4 regions of the Erwinia sp. Eh17-17 genome follow, and region 1 is predicted to be linked to each of the others. Evidence: predicted binding sites of a transcription regulator. Region 1 holds the regulator's gene; each other region holds the start of a gene.
What was found. The regulator CRP, encoded in region 1, controls carbon source genes, mostly activating them, when cyclic AMP is high. The targets are predictions, from matches to a motif close to ATGTGANNNNNNTCACAT.

Region 1 (4,135 bases):
GCCCGACCCCAGGGGCGACCTTTTTTCCGATCGCCCCCGGGGTATTTACGATGATTTCCCCAACCGCCGTAACAGCCAGCGACCGTGATGCGGGCGCTGGCTCCAGGTCAGTGACGAGATGGTGTGCATCACGCTGAGATGGCCCAGGATCCGTTTGACATGCCGTTCCATAATCGTCACCGGACCCTGATGGAAATCTTCCGGCGCGTCCAGCACGTTACTCCCTGAATCGGGCCCGTCATATTCCAGGCGCTGCTGACAGCGCTGCAGGGCGATTTCACATGACTGTAAATAGCGCTCCGCCAGCGACGGGGTCAGCATGGTGTGTTCACGCGCCAGGATGGTCATGGCGTTGATATGTTCAACAATAAACTGGCTGTGCGTTACCCACAGCTGCATATCAGACAGATAGCGGGAATTAAAGCCCGGCTCCTGCATCGCCTGATGCAGTGAGTTAAACAGCGCATTATGTGCCTGATTGACCCGCATCCGCTGGTACGCCAGCTTCACCGCCTCCTGCTCACTGCCCAGCAGCATCTGCAGGGCTTCCTGATAGGTTTCCAGCGCGTCGTGCGCATTCTGACGCATCAACCCGCTCTGCCACTGCGGCCACAGCCAGATCATGCCGGCAAACGCAATCAGACAGCCTATCAGCGTATCCAGCAGGCGCGGCACCAGGAACTGCGCCCCGTTGAGGGACAGCAATTGCAGCGAATAAACGGTGGTGACGGTAAATCCAATCGTGGCCCAGCCGTAAAATTTACGGATAAACAGGTAGCTCACCAGGGTGATGGCCAGCATGATCAGCAGCACCCAGGACTCCGGGACATGCAGGCCCAGCGTGGTGGCGGCAATCACCAGCCCGGCCAGCGTACCCAGCGCTCTGTGCTGAATACGTACCCTGGTGGCGCTGTAACCATTAAGGCTGACAAACATCACTGTCATCAGGATCCAGTAAGGCTTCGGCAGGTTAAAGAACAGTGCCAGAGAGCTGGCAAAGGTCAGCATAACGGCATAGCGTGCGGCGGTGCGCAGGGCCGAGGATTTCAGCGACAGGTAGCTTTTCAGCGCGGGAAGCAGCGGCAGGCGGCGCTGGCGGTCGGCCATCAGGTCGCGACGGTACAGCGGGCGCTGGGTGCGTAGTACCCGTGCAATGCGGCTGAAGTGGTAGTAACAAAAGTTACCCACCGGGTTATCCGGATGCTGACGGGCGATTTTCTCCAGCGCCTGCAGCGGTTTGTCCATGGTGAAACGTTGCGCAAAACGGTGGTAGAGAATGTCATCCGCCAGCACCCGCAGCCGGGCGGCAATGGTCTGGGCATTCCAGCGGATCACCGCCTCAGCGTGGCTCTGCTCCACCAGTTTCTGCACTTCTTCCGGCTGATGCAGACTGACCGCAATGTGTTCCTGTAAGTCGAGTGCCACCTGAAACGCCCGCGTCAGGCGCTGATAGTGGTTATCGCGGCTGGCGGACAGCATATGCATCTGCTGGTAGCAGGTGTTAATCAGATCGACCGCTTTCTGCTGGCGTGCCAGCAGCGGCGGCAGGGCAGTTTCCGGGTCAGTCAGTCGGGTGAGCAGGGTGTATTTGGCGTCGCAGTAGTCGGCCAGCTCGCGGTATAGCAGACTGAGGGTTTCGCGCATCGGCTGCTCTTTCCACAGCCAGAACCAGAACCAGTTAAATGCGCCGTACCAGACGGTGCCAAGAATATACAACAGCGGTGGCTGCCACATCGGCATCCGCCCGGCAAGGCTGAGGGTGAAGATGGCAGCGATCAGAGAAGCGGGTAACAGACGGCCATGAAGCGGACTGATTTCACCGGTCACGCCCAGCAATAATGCCATGACCAGCAGGATCACCGGCAGCGGCACGCCTTCGGCTCCGGCGTACTGGATTAAAAAACTGCTGAAGGCGAACAGTCCACCGCCCACTATCAGGCGTTTAAAGAAGCGTTTGTGCGGGGTATCAAGACCGGCGTTATTACAGCAGGCAGGCACCAAAGAGAACAGCAGACCGCTTTGCAGTTCACCCAGCATCCAGCCAATGGCCACAGGTAAACACAGCACCAGCGTTTGCCTGAGCGCATAGTTAACTTCGGGATGATAGATGATTCGCCGCCACATGATCCACACCAAATAAAAACGGCGCGACAGGGCGTCGCGCCGTGGGGTCAGAGCCGGTTAACGTGTGCCGTAAACAACGATAGTTTTACCGTGTGCGGAGATCAGGTTCTGATCTTCCAGCATTTTCAGAATACGGCCAACGGTTTCGCGGGAACAGCCAACAATCTGGCCGATCTCCTGACGGGTGATTTTAATCTGCATACCATCCGGGTGAGTCATGGCATCAGGCTGCTTCGCCAGATTCAGTAACGTCTGGGCAATGCGCCCGGTAACGTCAAGGAAAGCTAAATTACCCACTTTCTCTGATGTGACCTGCAGTCGACGCGCCATTTGTGAAGACAGGCGCATCAGGATGTCAGGATTCACCTGAATCAACTGACGGAATTTTTTGTAGGAGATTTCAGCCACTTCACAGGCTGTTTTTGCACGTACCCACGCACTGCGCTCCTGACCTTCTTCAAAGAGGCCCAGTTCGCCAATAAAGTCGCCCTGGTTGAGGTAAGAGAGGATCATCTCTTTGCCTTCTTCATCCTTGATTAACACCGCTACAGAACCTTTAACGATGTAGTAGAGGGTTTCCGCCTTTTCACCCTGATGAATCAGCGTGCTTTTGGATGGATATTTGTGAATATGGCAATGTGACAGGAACCATTCGAGAGTAGGGTCTGTTTGCGGTTTGCCGAGAACCATTCGCTGTTATCCTCTGTTGTAATCGTGCCTAATCTACCCTGTATTCTACGTGCTGCAGCGGCGTCGCCGCTGGCCTGCTGCGCGAAATATTTAGGGTATCAGGGTATGAGTCCCTGCCAGGCGTTGAAATATTCAAGCGTTCCCATAGGAAATGATACGGGCCTCTGTTAAGAGCATGGCTCGTGCTGTCGTCCCGTTTTTACCTTGCATTCTCATGCCAGTAAAATATTGCAGCTTTGTTTGTAGCACAGCTTTACCAGACTGTCTTCTGTTGTCTCGCTTCAGCATAATTTGAAAAAGGGAGCATTGCCGTTTTTCCTGGCGCGGCGTACTCTGCGGTAACTGAATGAATTCGAGGATTTAGTTATGCAGGCACGTGTTAAATGGGTTGAAGGGCTGACATTTTTGGGAGAATCCTCATCTGGCCATCAGATTCTGATGGATGGAAACTCAGGGGATAAAGCACCCAGCCCGATGGAGATGGTGCTGATGGCGGCCGGAGGCTGTAGCGCCATTGATGTGGTCTCTATTTTACAAAAAGGCCGTCACGATGTGGCCGACTGTGAGGTGAAGTTAACGTCAGAGCGTCGTGAAGAGGCCCCGCGTATTTTCACCCATATCAATCTGCATTTTATCGTCAGCGGCAAAGCGCTGGGGGATAAGGCGGTGTCCCGCGCGGTCGATCTTTCCGCAGAGAAGTATTGCTCGGTGGCCATTATGCTGGGCAGCGGGGTGAAAATGACGCACAGCTACGAAGTCATTGAGCTGTCCTGATGACTGTCACTGGGGTTAATGCCGGTGCAGGCCTGGTGGAAAAGCGTCAGTAATCGCTGTGCTCTCGCTATCAGCGGAGATTTTTTCGACCTGATTGCGACATAGGGTATCAATGGCTGCACGTGAATATTTAATCCCACCTGGAGCCGCTCAGCCGATTTTCTTGCCTTCAATCAGATTTTTGACCAGCGGCCCCATAATCAGCTCCATCGCCAGCCCCATTTTGCCTCCCGGCACCACCAGCGTTTTAATATGAGAGATAAACGAGCCCTGTAACATCGACAGCAGGTAAGGGAAGTCGATATCTTCCAGCCCCTGGAAGTGGATCACCACGAAGCTTTCATCCAGAGAGGGGATACCGCGTGCGGCAAACGGGTTGGAGGTATCCACCGTCGGCACGCGCTGGAAGTTGATATGCGTGCGCGAGAACTGCGGGGTAATGAAGTTGATGTAATCCTCCATTGAGCGCACCACAGAGTCCATCACGGCTTCGCGCGAATGGCCACGCTCGCCGGTATCCCTCACCAGCTTCTGTATCCACTCCAGG
Region 2 (4,135 bases), on a different contig from region 1:
CAGCTGGCGCAGGCGCAGCAGCAGGCCGAACAGGCGCGGGTACAGAGCACGCTCGACCTCGTGGCGCTGTATAAAGCGCTGGGTGGCGGCTGGGAAGGCTGGCAAAACGTCAACATGCCAGAGTACTCGGTGTTTGGTCCGGCAGAGAATCCGCAGTAAGTCCCTTTCCTGATACAGCGCGGCCATCGCCAGATGGCTGCGCGGGTTTATCCCCTTCCTTCTGATGCAGAGTGAAAGCTCTTTAGCCCTGATCCGATGGCTCTCTCTCACAATATGAGATTAAGCTATCAATTAATTAACACCATGATTAATAATGTGTTATCAGCCATTCTGTTCATACTGGAACAGCCATTAATGATGCCTCCCTATCATTAGCGGACTTTAAATGAAATGAATATGCGTTATTTTATTTGAGATGAAATATTCTCAATTTAAATTAGCTGCATCTGGATCACGTTAATACAACATTGTTGGCGCGTTTATGTGATTACCATCACGCCTAAAATGAAATAATGGGATGCAAGCCTCAAAATTTAATTTTCATTGTTAATTAAAATGAAAAATATGGTCTAAATTGAGGTTCGGAGGCGGTGGACGGTTAACTAACATAATGATTCACCACTCGGTACCCAACTAACCAGGTCGATGAGAGGTCACTGTAGTCACCATGGCAAAAGAACAATATTTGACACCTAACCGGGCATCAGGGCCTAACAGCGATACCAAAACAGAACCTTTTGTTAAGGTCATTGCGTTGGTTGCCACCCTCGGCGGATTACTTTTCGGTTACGATACCGGCGTTATCTCGGGCGCTCTGCTGTTTATGGGCGACGAATTACACCTTACTCCCTTCACTACCGGGCTGGTCACCAGCTCACTGCTGTTTGGTGCCGCGTTTGGCGCGCTATTCTCCGGGCACTTCGCCGCGTCTGCCGGGCGTAAAAAGATCATTATCATTCTGGCGATGATTTTCGCTGTCGGCGCAATGGGCACCGCCCTGGCACCGAATGTGGAATGGATGATCTTCTTCCGACTGGTATTAGGCGTCGCCGTCGGTGGCGCCTCTGCCACCGTGCCGATCTATATTGCTGAAATCGCCCCGGCGAATAAGCGCGGGCAGCTGGTGACTATTCAGGAACTGATGATCGTTTCCGGTCAGATGCTGGCTTACATGTCCAACGCCGGGTTTAATGCGGCCTGGGGCGGGCATGAAACCTGGCGCTGGATGCTGGCCGTGGCGACTATTCCTGCCGTTCTGCTGTGGTTTGGCATGATGTTTATGCCGGATTCACCACGCTGGTACGCGATGAAAGGCCGCCTGGCGGAAGCGCGTAAGGTGCTCGAGCGCACCCGTGCCAAAGAGGATGTAGAGTGGGAGCTGGAAGAGATCACTGAAACGCTGGAAGAGGAAGATAAGCAACAGACGCGCTCCAGCGTACGCGAGCTGAGAAAGCCCTGGCTGTTTAAGCTGTTCCTGATCGGGATTGGCGTGGCGGTTATCCAGCAAACCTCCGGTGTGAACACCATTATGTACTATGCGCCGACGATGCTGAAAGCGGTCGGAATGAGTACTGATGCTGCGCTGTTTGCCACCATCGCTAACGGCGCGATCTCGGTGCTGATGACCTTTGTCGGCATCTGGCTGTTGGGTAAAATTGGCCGACGCACTATGGTCAAAATCGGTCAGTTCGGCTGTACCGCCTGCCTGTTCTTTATCGGTGCCGTCAGCTATTTTATGCCGGAAACCGTCAATGGCCAGGTTGATATGCTGCGCAGCTATATGGTGCTACTGGGCATGCTGATGTTCCTCAGCTTCCAGCAGGGCGCGTTATCCCCGGTTACCTGGCTGCTGCTGTCAGAAATCTTCCCGACCCGCCTGCGTGGCATATTTATGGGTGGAGCAGTATTTGCCATGTGGATTGCCAACTTCCTTATTTCTCTGGCCTTCCCGATGCTACTGGCCAGCGTGGGGCTGTCGGGTGCTTTCTTTATCTTCGGCCTGATTGGCATTGTTGGCGCAATATTCGTGATCAAATGCATCCCGGAAACTCGCAACCGCAGCCTGGAGCAGATCGAACATTATCTGCATGACTGGCTGAGTAACGAGGAAGAGGGCAAGGCATTAGCGGCATCGAAGCGTAAAGCAGAAAGTCATTAACCTTACTACGGGCCGGGGGCATCCCCGGCTTCATTGTGCCCATCAGCCATTCCTCCTGCCAGACTGCTGTATTCCCCGCCTGTTTTTTTTGGCATAATGCGCCCTGACTCACATACTCACATCGCAAATTAAAGGCTATCTCTGTGCTAGTTTCCAGCAACGTCACCATGCAGTTTGGCAGTAAGCCGCTGTTCGAAAACATCTCTGTCAAATTTGGCGGCGGCAACCGCTACGGTCTGATCGGTGCCAACGGCAGCGGCAAGTCCACCTTTATGAAAATTCTTGGTGGCGACCTGGTGCCTTCCGGCGGTAACGTCTCCCTCGATCCGAACGAGCGCCTGGGTAAACTGCGTCAGGATCAGTTCGCCTTTGAAAAGTACTCGGTACTCGATACGGTGATCATGGGCCACGGCGAGCTGTGGGCGGTGAAGGAAGAGCGTGATGCCATCTATGCGCTGCCGGAAATGAGCGAAGAAGACGGTTACAAAGTCGCTGATCTCGAAGAGAAGTATGGCGAGATGGACGGCTACACCGCTGAAGCCCGTGCCGGTGAACTGCTGCTGGGCGTGGGTATTCCGCTGGAGCAGCACTACGGCCCGATGAGCGAAGTCGCTCCCGGCTGGAAACTGCGTGTGCTGCTGGCACAGGCGCTGTTCTCCAACCCGGAAATTCTGCTGCTCGACGAACCGACGAACAACCTGGACATCGATACAATTCGCTGGCTGGAGCAGGTGCTGAACGAACGTAACAGCACCATGATCATTATTTCGCATGACCGTCACTTCCTGAACATGGTCTGTACGCACATGGCCGATCTCGACTACGGTGAACTGCGCGTTTATCCGGGCAACTACGATGAATACATGACGGCATCTACGCAGGCGCGTGAGCGTCTGCTATCGGATAACGCCAAGAAGAAAGCGCAGATCAACGAACTGCAGTCTTTCGTCAGCCGCTTCAGCGCCAACGCCTCCAAGTCCCGTCAGGCAACCTCACGCGCCAAGCAGATTGATAAAATCAAGCTTGATGAAGTCAAAGCCTCCAGCCGTCAGAACCCGTTTATCCGCTTCGAGCAGGATAAGAAGCTGTTCCGTAATGCGCTGACGCTGGAAGCCGTGACCAAAGGTTTTGACAACGGTCCGCTGTTTAAAAACGTCAATATGCTGCTGGAAGTAGGCGAAAAGCTGGCGATCCTGGGCCCGAACGGTATTGGTAAAACCACGCTGCTGAAAACCCTGATTGGCGAACTGCTGCCGGATAACGGCACGGTGAAATGGTCGGAAAATGCGCTGATTGGTTATTATGCGCAGGACCATGCCCATGATTTTGCCGATGACCTTAACGTGTTCGACTGGATGAGCCAGTGGAAGCAAGAAGGCGATGATGAGCAGGCCGTGCGCGGGATCCTCGGTCGTCTGCTGTTCAGCCAGGACGATATCAAAAAGCCTGCTAAGGTGCTGTCGGGTGGTGAGAAAGGCCGTATGCTGTTCGGCAAGCTGATGATGCAGAAACCTAACGTTCTGATCATGGATGAACCTACTAACCACCTTGATATGGAATCTATCGAAGCGCTGAATATGGCGCTGGAGATGTACGAAGGAACGTTGATCTTCGTTTCTCATGACCGCGAGTTCGTCAGCTCACTGGCGACCCGCGTGATAGAAATGACCCCAGGTAAAATCAACGACTTTACCGGTGACTACGAAGATTACCTGCGCAGTCAGGGTATCGTTTAATGTTCTGCGGGCTGACCTTCTGTTCCGGTCAGCCCCTGCAAGGCCCTGATGCCGACATCAGGGCCTTGTGACGAATGACTGATTCTCCTCCACCCGGTTTTTCCCCGCCTTTTTTGCTGCATAAAGTGCTTTATCTGCCTCGGCAATCAGTGCCTGACTGATGTTAGCGCTACGTTCGGCGTTGATCACATGCATTCCTGCGCTGATGGTCACGATACCCCCAGTGGTGGTGGCCTGCTCG
Region 3 (4,135 bases), on a different contig from region 1:
TATTTATACGCGCCGCGGCGGATTTATCGATCTTGCCCACGTGCGGGATACTGCCGATAACACGCTTTGGCTGTTTAACCAGATCTTACCGCAGCTCGGCCATGCCGGAACCATCAAACTCCCCGATGAACTTGGGCAGCGCATTATCCGGCTATCGTCATTCCCCGCGCCTGACAGCGAACTGGATCGCTACAATCTGGCGGTCAGGCTGGCTGCGCAACTGGCCTTCCAGCTTGCTGTCTGGCATGAAGTGGCTCAGTGGTACGGTTATCAGTCGGTACCGGGGTATCCTGAAGGAGTGTCTGCATTCTCACTGGAAGATCTGTACTCCAATCTGCTGGGTGCGCGCATTGCTATCGACCTGCTTAACACCGGCGGCGGCGTGTCAATGGCGCAGTATCAACAGTCGATGGCGCAGATGCTTGCGGAGGCGCTAAAACAGCTGCAGGCGGTCAGCCCCAAAGATACCCGCTTTCAGTTTGATATGGTGGATGGCAAATGGTGGAACAGCCACTGCCGCCTGCCGGATAAATTCCTCCTGCGCATGCGCAACTACAGTACCCGCGACCGCCGACTGCCCACTCGCCCGGCAGACACGGTTCCTGAACTGTGGTTAACGCTGCCCGACCGGTTTAACCACCAGCCTCTTGCTGATTTTGCCCGGCTGGAAATCTGGCAGGGCGAGGATATGGCGAAACTCCCCGCTCCTGACCTGATGTACGGCTATCACGATTTTGCGGCCCTCGCCCAGCAGGCTGAAAAAGCCGATCGCCAGCATTTACAGAGGTACGGTGAACAGTGTGACTAGCGAAATATTCACATCGCGACCCCGCTCATCCATAAGCCAGCCTTATAACTCAATTTGAAAGGGGGCGGTGACGTTTTCCCGGCGGCGGCCCATTTTTTTTCCTTAGTCGGTGAAAAACACCAGGCAACCGTTTTCCTTGCTGACGATCCCGCTGAAAACCCTCTTTCTGAATAAGTTCCCTTTTAGTAGGGTTATTTTGTGACAACCATCACACTTTAGCTGAATTGAAATGAAACAGAATTTGACAAGTGTGAGCAATCTCTATTTCCTAATGCGCTGATAGCGGCACACTGCCGCAGCATTGATGGCGGGTGCTTTCTTCGACGTTTTGAACGCTCACTTGTCGCCCATAGATAACATGACCCGATTGGCGCACTGGCTACAGAACCGGGTCTCAGAGCATGTGGTAATAATAATGAAATATAAAATTATGATGGCTGGTGCGCTGGCCGCGCTCTCTTATACCAACGTTTCTTTTGCCGCTGACAATAACGCGGAATATGTTTCAGACTGGTGGCATCAGAGCGTTAACGTGGTCGGCAGCTATCACACCCGCTTCGGGCCGCAGCTGAACAACGATGTGTATCTGGAATACGAAGCCTTTGCCAAAAAGGACTGGTTCGATTTCTACGGCTATATCGATGTGCCTAAATTCTTCGGCGTGGGCAACGGCAATGACGTCGGCGCATGGGATGACGGCTCCCCGTTCTTTATGGAGATCGAACCGCGCTTCTCTATCGACAAGCTGACCGGCACCAGTCTGGCATTTGGCCCGTTCAAAGAGTGGTACTTCGCCAACAACTATATCTACGATATGGGTGATAACCGCGCCAATCGTCAGAATACCTGGTATATGGGTCTGGGTACCGACATCGACACCCACTCGGATATTGGCCTGTCATTCAACGTGTACGCCAAATATCAGTGGGCAAACTACGGCGCAGCGAACGAAAACCAGTGGGATGGTTACCGCTTCAAGGTGAAATACTTCGTCCCGCTGACCCAGCTGTGGGGCGGCAACCTGAGCTATATCGGCTTTACCAACTTTGACTGGGGCTCCGACCTGGGCGATAACTCCGCACCGGCGCGTACCAGCAACTCCATCGCTTCCAGCCATATTCTCTCGCTGGGCTATGACCACTGGCACTATTCCGTTGTGGCGCGTTACTTCCACAACGGCGGACAGTGGAACGACGGCACCGAGCTGAACTTCGGGAAAGGTGATTTCAACGTGAAATCAAACGGTTTCGGTTACTACCTGGTGGTCGGTTACAACTTCTGATCGCCGGCGGCGCGGGGGCCGGAAAAACGGTTCCCCCACCATCCGCAAAAAACCATGCTGAACGCGCCTCCGGGCGCGTTTTTTTTGCCGGTGATAAAACGTTATACTCGTGCGGCAATATTGCATCCTCTAAAAGGAATTTTTATGTCTGCTAAGTCTGTCGATCACAGCGTGAAACTACGCCCGCTGGAGCGCGAAGATCTGCGGTTTGTCCATCAACTGGATAATAACGCCAGCGTCATGCGCTACTGGTTTGAAGAGCCGTACGAGGCGTTTGTTGAGCTGTCCGATCTTTACGACAAGCATATTCACGATCAGAGTGAGCGGCGCTTTGTCGTCGAGCACGAAGGGAGCAATGCCGGGCTGGTAGAGTTAGTGGAGATTAACCATATCCACCGCCGCGCGGAGTTTCAGATTATTATCGCCCCCAGCCATCAGGGCAAAGGGCTGGCCAGTAAAGCGGCAAGGCTGGCGATGGATTACGGTTTTTCAGTGCTGAACCTGTATAAACTCTACCTGATCGTCGATAAAGAGAACGAAAAGGCCATCCACATTTATCGCAAGCTGGGCTTTGAAATTGAAGGCGAGCTGATCCACGAATTCTTTATCAACGGTGAATACCGCAACACTATCCGCATGTGCATTTTCCAGCATCAGTATCTGGAAAAATTTAAACCGGCACACAGCATGGTGAAAACCACCGCACAGTAATAAAAAAACGGCAGGTGGGATAAGCCAGCCTGCCGTTGTGGTATCAGCCGCCGCGCGCGCCGACCGGATTCATAATGGTCAGCAAGCGCTCCGGCTCTATCTTGTACATCCCGCCATAGAACGGATCAACCAGCAGCCAGCCGGGGAAGCCGAGCAGCGGGATATTCCCCAGCAGATACCACAGATTCGGGCTCTCCTTCAGCGGCAGCGTCTGCGGCACATAGCCCTGACGTTCCAGCATCACCAGATACTTTTTCTTGCCGAAGTAGTTACCGTTAGACTTCATCAGCGTGACGGTTTTCGGCGTGTAGCCCTCCGCCACCGCTTTACCGGTCTCATCCTGCACGACAAACTTCACGCCCGGAGGCTGAGTCTGCAGAGTGACGTCCTGCGTTTCACTACCGACAATCGTGGCGCAGCCACTTAACATCCACGCTGCTGCCAGCGCTGCTATCAGCCGTTTCATCATTCATCCTGCCTGAATCCATCATGCTATCAGTTTACGCGCCAGCCGCCGTAAGCTAGCGCGCTAATACCGAGATGAATTGGTGGTTTATTCAGCCATTGACCTGGGGGTGGAAGGACGCTCAGAAGCCGTTTTGCTGCGGCGCTGCGTCAGCCAGTGGCCTGCATAGCACAGGGCAACAAAGGGCAGCCCGCACCACAGCGCAATGCGCTGTTCGGGGTCGAACGCCAGCCCGATACAGGCCAGCAGGCACAGGGCAAAGCCCAGAACCGGCGTCAGTGGGAACCAGGGAGCACGATACTTCAGCTCGCTGACGTGATTCCCCGCGCGCAGCCAGGCCCGACGAAAACGGTAGTGAGATGCACAGATGCTCAGCCAGACCGCTACCACGGCAAAGCCGGAGATGGCCGACAGAGCGACAAAAACAGTATCCGCCGCCACAACGCTTGTCAGCAGCGCCAGCAGCCCGCCCAGCATACTGACGGAGATCGCCACCAGCGGGATCCCGCGCCGCGTCAGGCGGGTAAAGCAGTGAGGCAGGGTCTGTTGATTGGCCAGCGACCACAGCATACGGCCGGAAGCATACAGCCCGGAATTCGCCGCGGAGAGGATCGCCGTCAGAATGACGAAGTTAATGATATCAGCCGCATACGGAATGCCGATCTTCTCAAAGACCAGCACAAACGGGCTTTTTACAATCCCGGCCTGATCCATCGGGATCAGACTGGCGAGGATCAGCACGGTGCCCACGAAAAAGAGGATCAGACGCGCGACCGTGGTGCGAATTGCCAGCGGTAATACTCTGTGCGGCTCTTCCGTTTCACCGGCAGCAATGCCGATGAGCTCCGTTCCTGAGAAGGCAAAGTTA
Region 4 (4,135 bases), 410 kb from region 1:
ACGCCGAGAATTTCGCCTTTACGCAGCGTAAAGCTGACGTCGTCCACACCGGAGCCGCAGAGATGTTCAACGTTAAGGCGAACCTCTCCCGGCGCTTTGTTCAGGCGCGGATACTGCTCTTCCAGCTTGCGGCCGACCATCATTTCAATCAGCGAGTCCTCCGTCAGCGTCGCCACTTCGCGTTCGGCAATAAACTGCCCGTCGCGGAAGATGGTGACATCATCGCAGACTTCAAAAATCTCTTTCATACGGTGGGAAATATAAACGATGCCGCAGCCCTGGGCTTTCAGCTCGTTGATCACCCGGAACAGCGAGGCCGTTTCGGTATCCGTCAGCGCATCCGTCGGTTCGTCCATGACGATCACTTTCGACTCGAAGCTCAGCACCTTGGCGATCTCGACCATCTGCTGGTCGCCAATCGACAGGTCGCCCACCAGCTTATGGCTGCTGAAGCGCAGATTCAGGCGTTTCAGCAGGGTATCTGCTTCGGCATGCATCTTTTTCCACTGAATGCGGCCAAAGCGGTTAACAAATTCGCGGCCGAGAAAAATGTTCTCAGCAATACTCAGTTGGGGGATCAGGTTGAGTTCCTGATGGATGATGCCGATCCCGGCTTCCTGAGACTCTTTCGGCCCGTTAAAAGTGGTTTCCTTACCCAGCCATACAAAAGATCCCGCATCACGGGCGTAAATCCCGGTCAGCACTTTCATCATGGTGGATTTACCTGCGCCGTTCTCGCCCACCAGCGCCATCACGCGGCCGGGGTAGACAGAGATCGCCGCCCCCGACAGCGCCTTAACGCCGGGGAAGGATTTATCAATGCCTTTTAATTGCAGTAAAGGTTGCATAACAGCCTCAGAAGGTCACGCCAGCGACCAGGATGACATTCGCATACGGAGAACACTCTCCGCTGCGAATGACCGCCTGACTGCGCTGAGTTTGTTGTTTGAACTGTTCGTGACTGACATAACTGATACTAATGGTATTACCCTGGTGTTGTTGCAGTAAGTCGAGCAGGGCGATCAGGTCGCTATGAAGCTGCGGATTATGCTGCTTAATTTCTTCCGCAATGATGGCACTCTCTACCTGCATCTCGTGGGTGACCGCATGGGCAACCTGTAAAAACGTCGGAATTCCATGGGTTACCGCCAGGTCAATCCGCTGCGGACCCTGTGGGATCGGCAGGCCAGCATCGCCAATCACGATGCTGTCAGTATGACCAAGACGTGAAATCACGGACGAGATAGCAGAATTCAGTAAGGTGCCTTTTTTCATTATTCACTCCAGAGCGAAACGTTTCGCTGACTAGCAGTGTATGAAAAGGCGGAGGGAACACAATCACCAGATGTTGGAAGTGTGATCAACATCGAAACGTTTCGCTGACATTGATGCACATTTGATTTAAGGATTAAAATTACCGAGAAACAACCCCTTAAAACAATACAAACCATTATTTTTCACAAAGAGAAAAATAAAAAAAACCTGTCAGCCACTACAAACAAATACAAAATTGCCGGTCTCATAATAAAAAAATAAAATCATCCTGCACTACCAATTGTGTCTATTCATACAAATAAGGATATAACCTATGAACGTAAATACACTGGCAGGAAGCTCATTTCCGCTGAAAAACAGTTACACCAACTTCAGCAACTGGTCAGGGGAGATTAAAGGGAGCCATATTATGACTTGTACCCCGGCCAGTGAAAGTGAATTACTGCTGGCAGTAAACTGGGCTTATCAGAATAAATATAAAGCACGTCCCCTGGGCATGCAGCATAACTGGTCGCCATTAACTATCGCGAATAGCAACGATAACAGTCATGTTTTGCTTATCGATATGAAAAAAAGCTTTGCCAATATCTCCATAACGGCCAGTGCAGATGGCGGTATCGTAACGGCACAAACCGGTGTTACCATGGAGAAACTGCTTACCGAGCTGGAAAAAAAGAAACTCGGTTTTATTGCTTTTCCGGCACCGGGAGATATTACTCTTGGTGGCGTTCTGGCAATTGGTGGTCATGGTACAGCCCTACCTGCTGCCGGTGAAACGTTGTCCCGGGGTACAACGTTTGGTTCGCTGAGTAACAGTATTATCTCACTGACTGCCGTAGTGTGGGATGAAACACAGCAGGCCTATATTCTTAAAAAATTCATGCGCTACGAAGCCGATATAGCTGCCTTCCTGGTTCACGTTGGTCGGGCATTTATTAGTGAGGTGACATTACAGGTGCCACGCAATAAGCGCTTACGCTGCCATAGCTTTAGTAATGTTGCTATTGATGAATTGTTTGGCAAACCGGATACCGGAAAACGAGATTTTGCCAGCTTTGTCGAAAAAACAGGTCGCGTTGAGGCTATCTGGTTCCCTTTCACTGATAAACCCTGGGTAAAAACCTGGACGGTGACGCCGTCTTATCCATCCAAGTCACGCCCCGTTCATTCGCCGTATAACTATCCTTTTTCAGATAACGTCCCTAAAGTGTTATCCGACATTATTAAAAATATTCAAAATAATCAACCGCAACTCACGCCAACTTTGGGTAAAACGGAAGCCAACCTGGTAGATATCGGACTGGGTGCCACCAACAGCGGCGATCTTTGGGGATGGAGCAAAGACCTACTATTGTATGTCAAACCCACCACGCTGAGAGTCACCGCAAACGGCTATGCCATCATCACCCGCCGGGCCAATATTCAACGTGTTATCCATGAATTCTTCACCCATTATCAGAATATGGTCGCTAAGTATCAGGCGGTTAATTCATGGCCGATGAATGGACCTGTTGAGATCCGCGTGACCGGGTTAGACCAGCCAACGGAGTGGCTGCCGCCAGGTTCAGTAGCGCCTGCGTTATCAGCAACCCGGCCAGATGATAATCACCCGGAATGGGATACGGCTATCTGGCTGGATATTCTCACCATGCCAGACACGCCTGACGCGAATAAGTTTTATCATGAAATGGAAAACTGGATCTTTAAAAATTATACTGGAGACTATGCCATGGCACGTGTTGAATGGAGTAAAGGGTGGGGTTATACCAATGATGGGACGTGGAGCAATAAAAACGTGTTAAATACGCTGATCCCACAAAGTTTAGGCGGAAAGGATAAATGGGATGCTGCAATAAAAATACTTAATCGTTACGACCCTAACAATATTTTTAGTTCACCCATGTTAAAAAAATTGATGATTGAATAAAGTTATAAATAAAATGGTCTCCTGCCAGGCAGGAGACCAAATTGAATTACAGAGCGTTAAGCGCCCCACTCCTCATCATAATGATAATCCACACGACTGGCATCACCACCTAATAAAGCACCAAACCCTGCAACAATTTTAGAGACAGCATAACCAACAGAATCCAGTGCATGATGCAGGCCACCCAGACCGATTTTATCTGCAGTCTGGCCAACAGCGCTTACCGTATGAGTGTTAAATACATCGTTAGTCAACTTCACACCGTCAATAATGGCATCACCTATAAATGCCAGCAGACCTTTGCTACCACCAGATACGCTAGCAATTTCATTATTCGAGAGATCTCTCATCTAAACTCCATTTTATTAACAATAAATTTCCAATGTGGTTACAATCCACAATCAGGATTGTAGCTCTCTCAAATTCATACACAATCACATATTATCCAAAAAATGTGATGCTAATTAAAAACAAATTTAATTAAACACCCTACCACCGTCAATCAGCAGCGACTGGCCGGTCACCAGTGCACTTTGTTTTTTATATGAACGCCTTCTCTGTTATCGCTTAGCGAAATTACAAAATCTGGCTGAGATGCAGCTGGCCCATCAGCAGCGGGTTGTCAGCATAATCCACCGGGATCGCCACCACCGCCGGCCCCTGCACGTCCATCGCTTTACGCAGCGTCGGCTCCAGCATTGCCGCACTCTCTACGGCAAACCCTGCTGCACCGAAGGACTCCGCGTAGGCTTTAAAATCAATCGGGCCAAATTTCACCCCGGAAACCCGCTGATATTTTTTCTCTTCCTGCATGGCCACCATGTTGTAGCACTCATCCACCCAGATGATATGCAGCAGGTTCGCGCCCAGTCTTACAGCGGTTTCCAGTTCCATACTGGACTGAAGGAACCCCCCATCACCGGAGACGGACAC

Region 2: the regulator CRP is predicted to act here: its motif matches at 2,255-2,272, upstream of ABEH87_RS07370 (ABC-F family ATPase).
Region 3: the regulator CRP is predicted to act here: its motif matches at 1,005-1,022, upstream of ABEH87_RS15490 (nucleoside-specific channel-forming protein Tsx).
Region 4: the regulator CRP is predicted to act here: its motif matches at 1,355-1,372, upstream of rbsD (D-ribose pyranase).

The regions. Positions count from the first base shown of each region.
Region 1 covers NZ_JBDFQT010000004.1:22,077-26,211, reverse strand. Annotated here, with positions in the region: gene ABEH87_RS12620 (YccS/YhfK family putative transporter) at 46-2,124, opposite strand; gene crp (cAMP-activated global transcriptional regulator CRP) at 2,182-2,814, opposite strand; gene ABEH87_RS12610 (OsmC family protein) at 3,181-3,588, shown strand; gene ABEH87_RS12605 (phosphoribulokinase) at 3,739-4,135, opposite strand, start outside.
Region 2 covers NZ_JBDFQT010000002.1:431,551-435,685, reverse strand. Annotated here, with positions in the region: gene ABEH87_RS07380 (efflux transporter outer membrane subunit) at 1-159, shown strand, start outside; gene ABEH87_RS07375 (sugar porter family MFS transporter) at 668-2,158, shown strand; gene ABEH87_RS07370 (ABC-F family ATPase) at 2,302-3,894, shown strand; gene ABEH87_RS07365 (sensor domain-containing diguanylate cyclase) at 3,952-4,135, opposite strand, start outside.
Region 3 covers NZ_JBDFQT010000005.1:229,873-234,007, forward strand. Annotated here, with positions in the region: gene ABEH87_RS15485 (DUF4056 domain-containing protein) at 1-808, shown strand, start outside; gene ABEH87_RS15490 (nucleoside-specific channel-forming protein Tsx) at 1,224-2,090, shown strand; gene speG (spermidine N1-acetyltransferase) at 2,235-2,801, shown strand; gene ABEH87_RS15500 (hypothetical protein) at 2,845-3,267, opposite strand; gene mmuP (S-methylmethionine permease) at 3,355-4,135, opposite strand, start outside.
Region 4 covers NZ_JBDFQT010000004.1:431,085-435,219, reverse strand. Annotated here, with positions in the region: gene rbsA (ribose ABC transporter ATP-binding protein RbsA) at 1-848, opposite strand, end outside; gene rbsD (D-ribose pyranase) at 856-1,275, opposite strand; gene ABEH87_RS14415 (cholesterol oxidase substrate-binding domain-containing protein) at 1,589-3,202, shown strand; gene ABEH87_RS14410 (hypothetical protein) at 3,259-3,552, opposite strand; gene alsS (acetolactate synthase AlsS) at 3,779-4,135, opposite strand, start outside.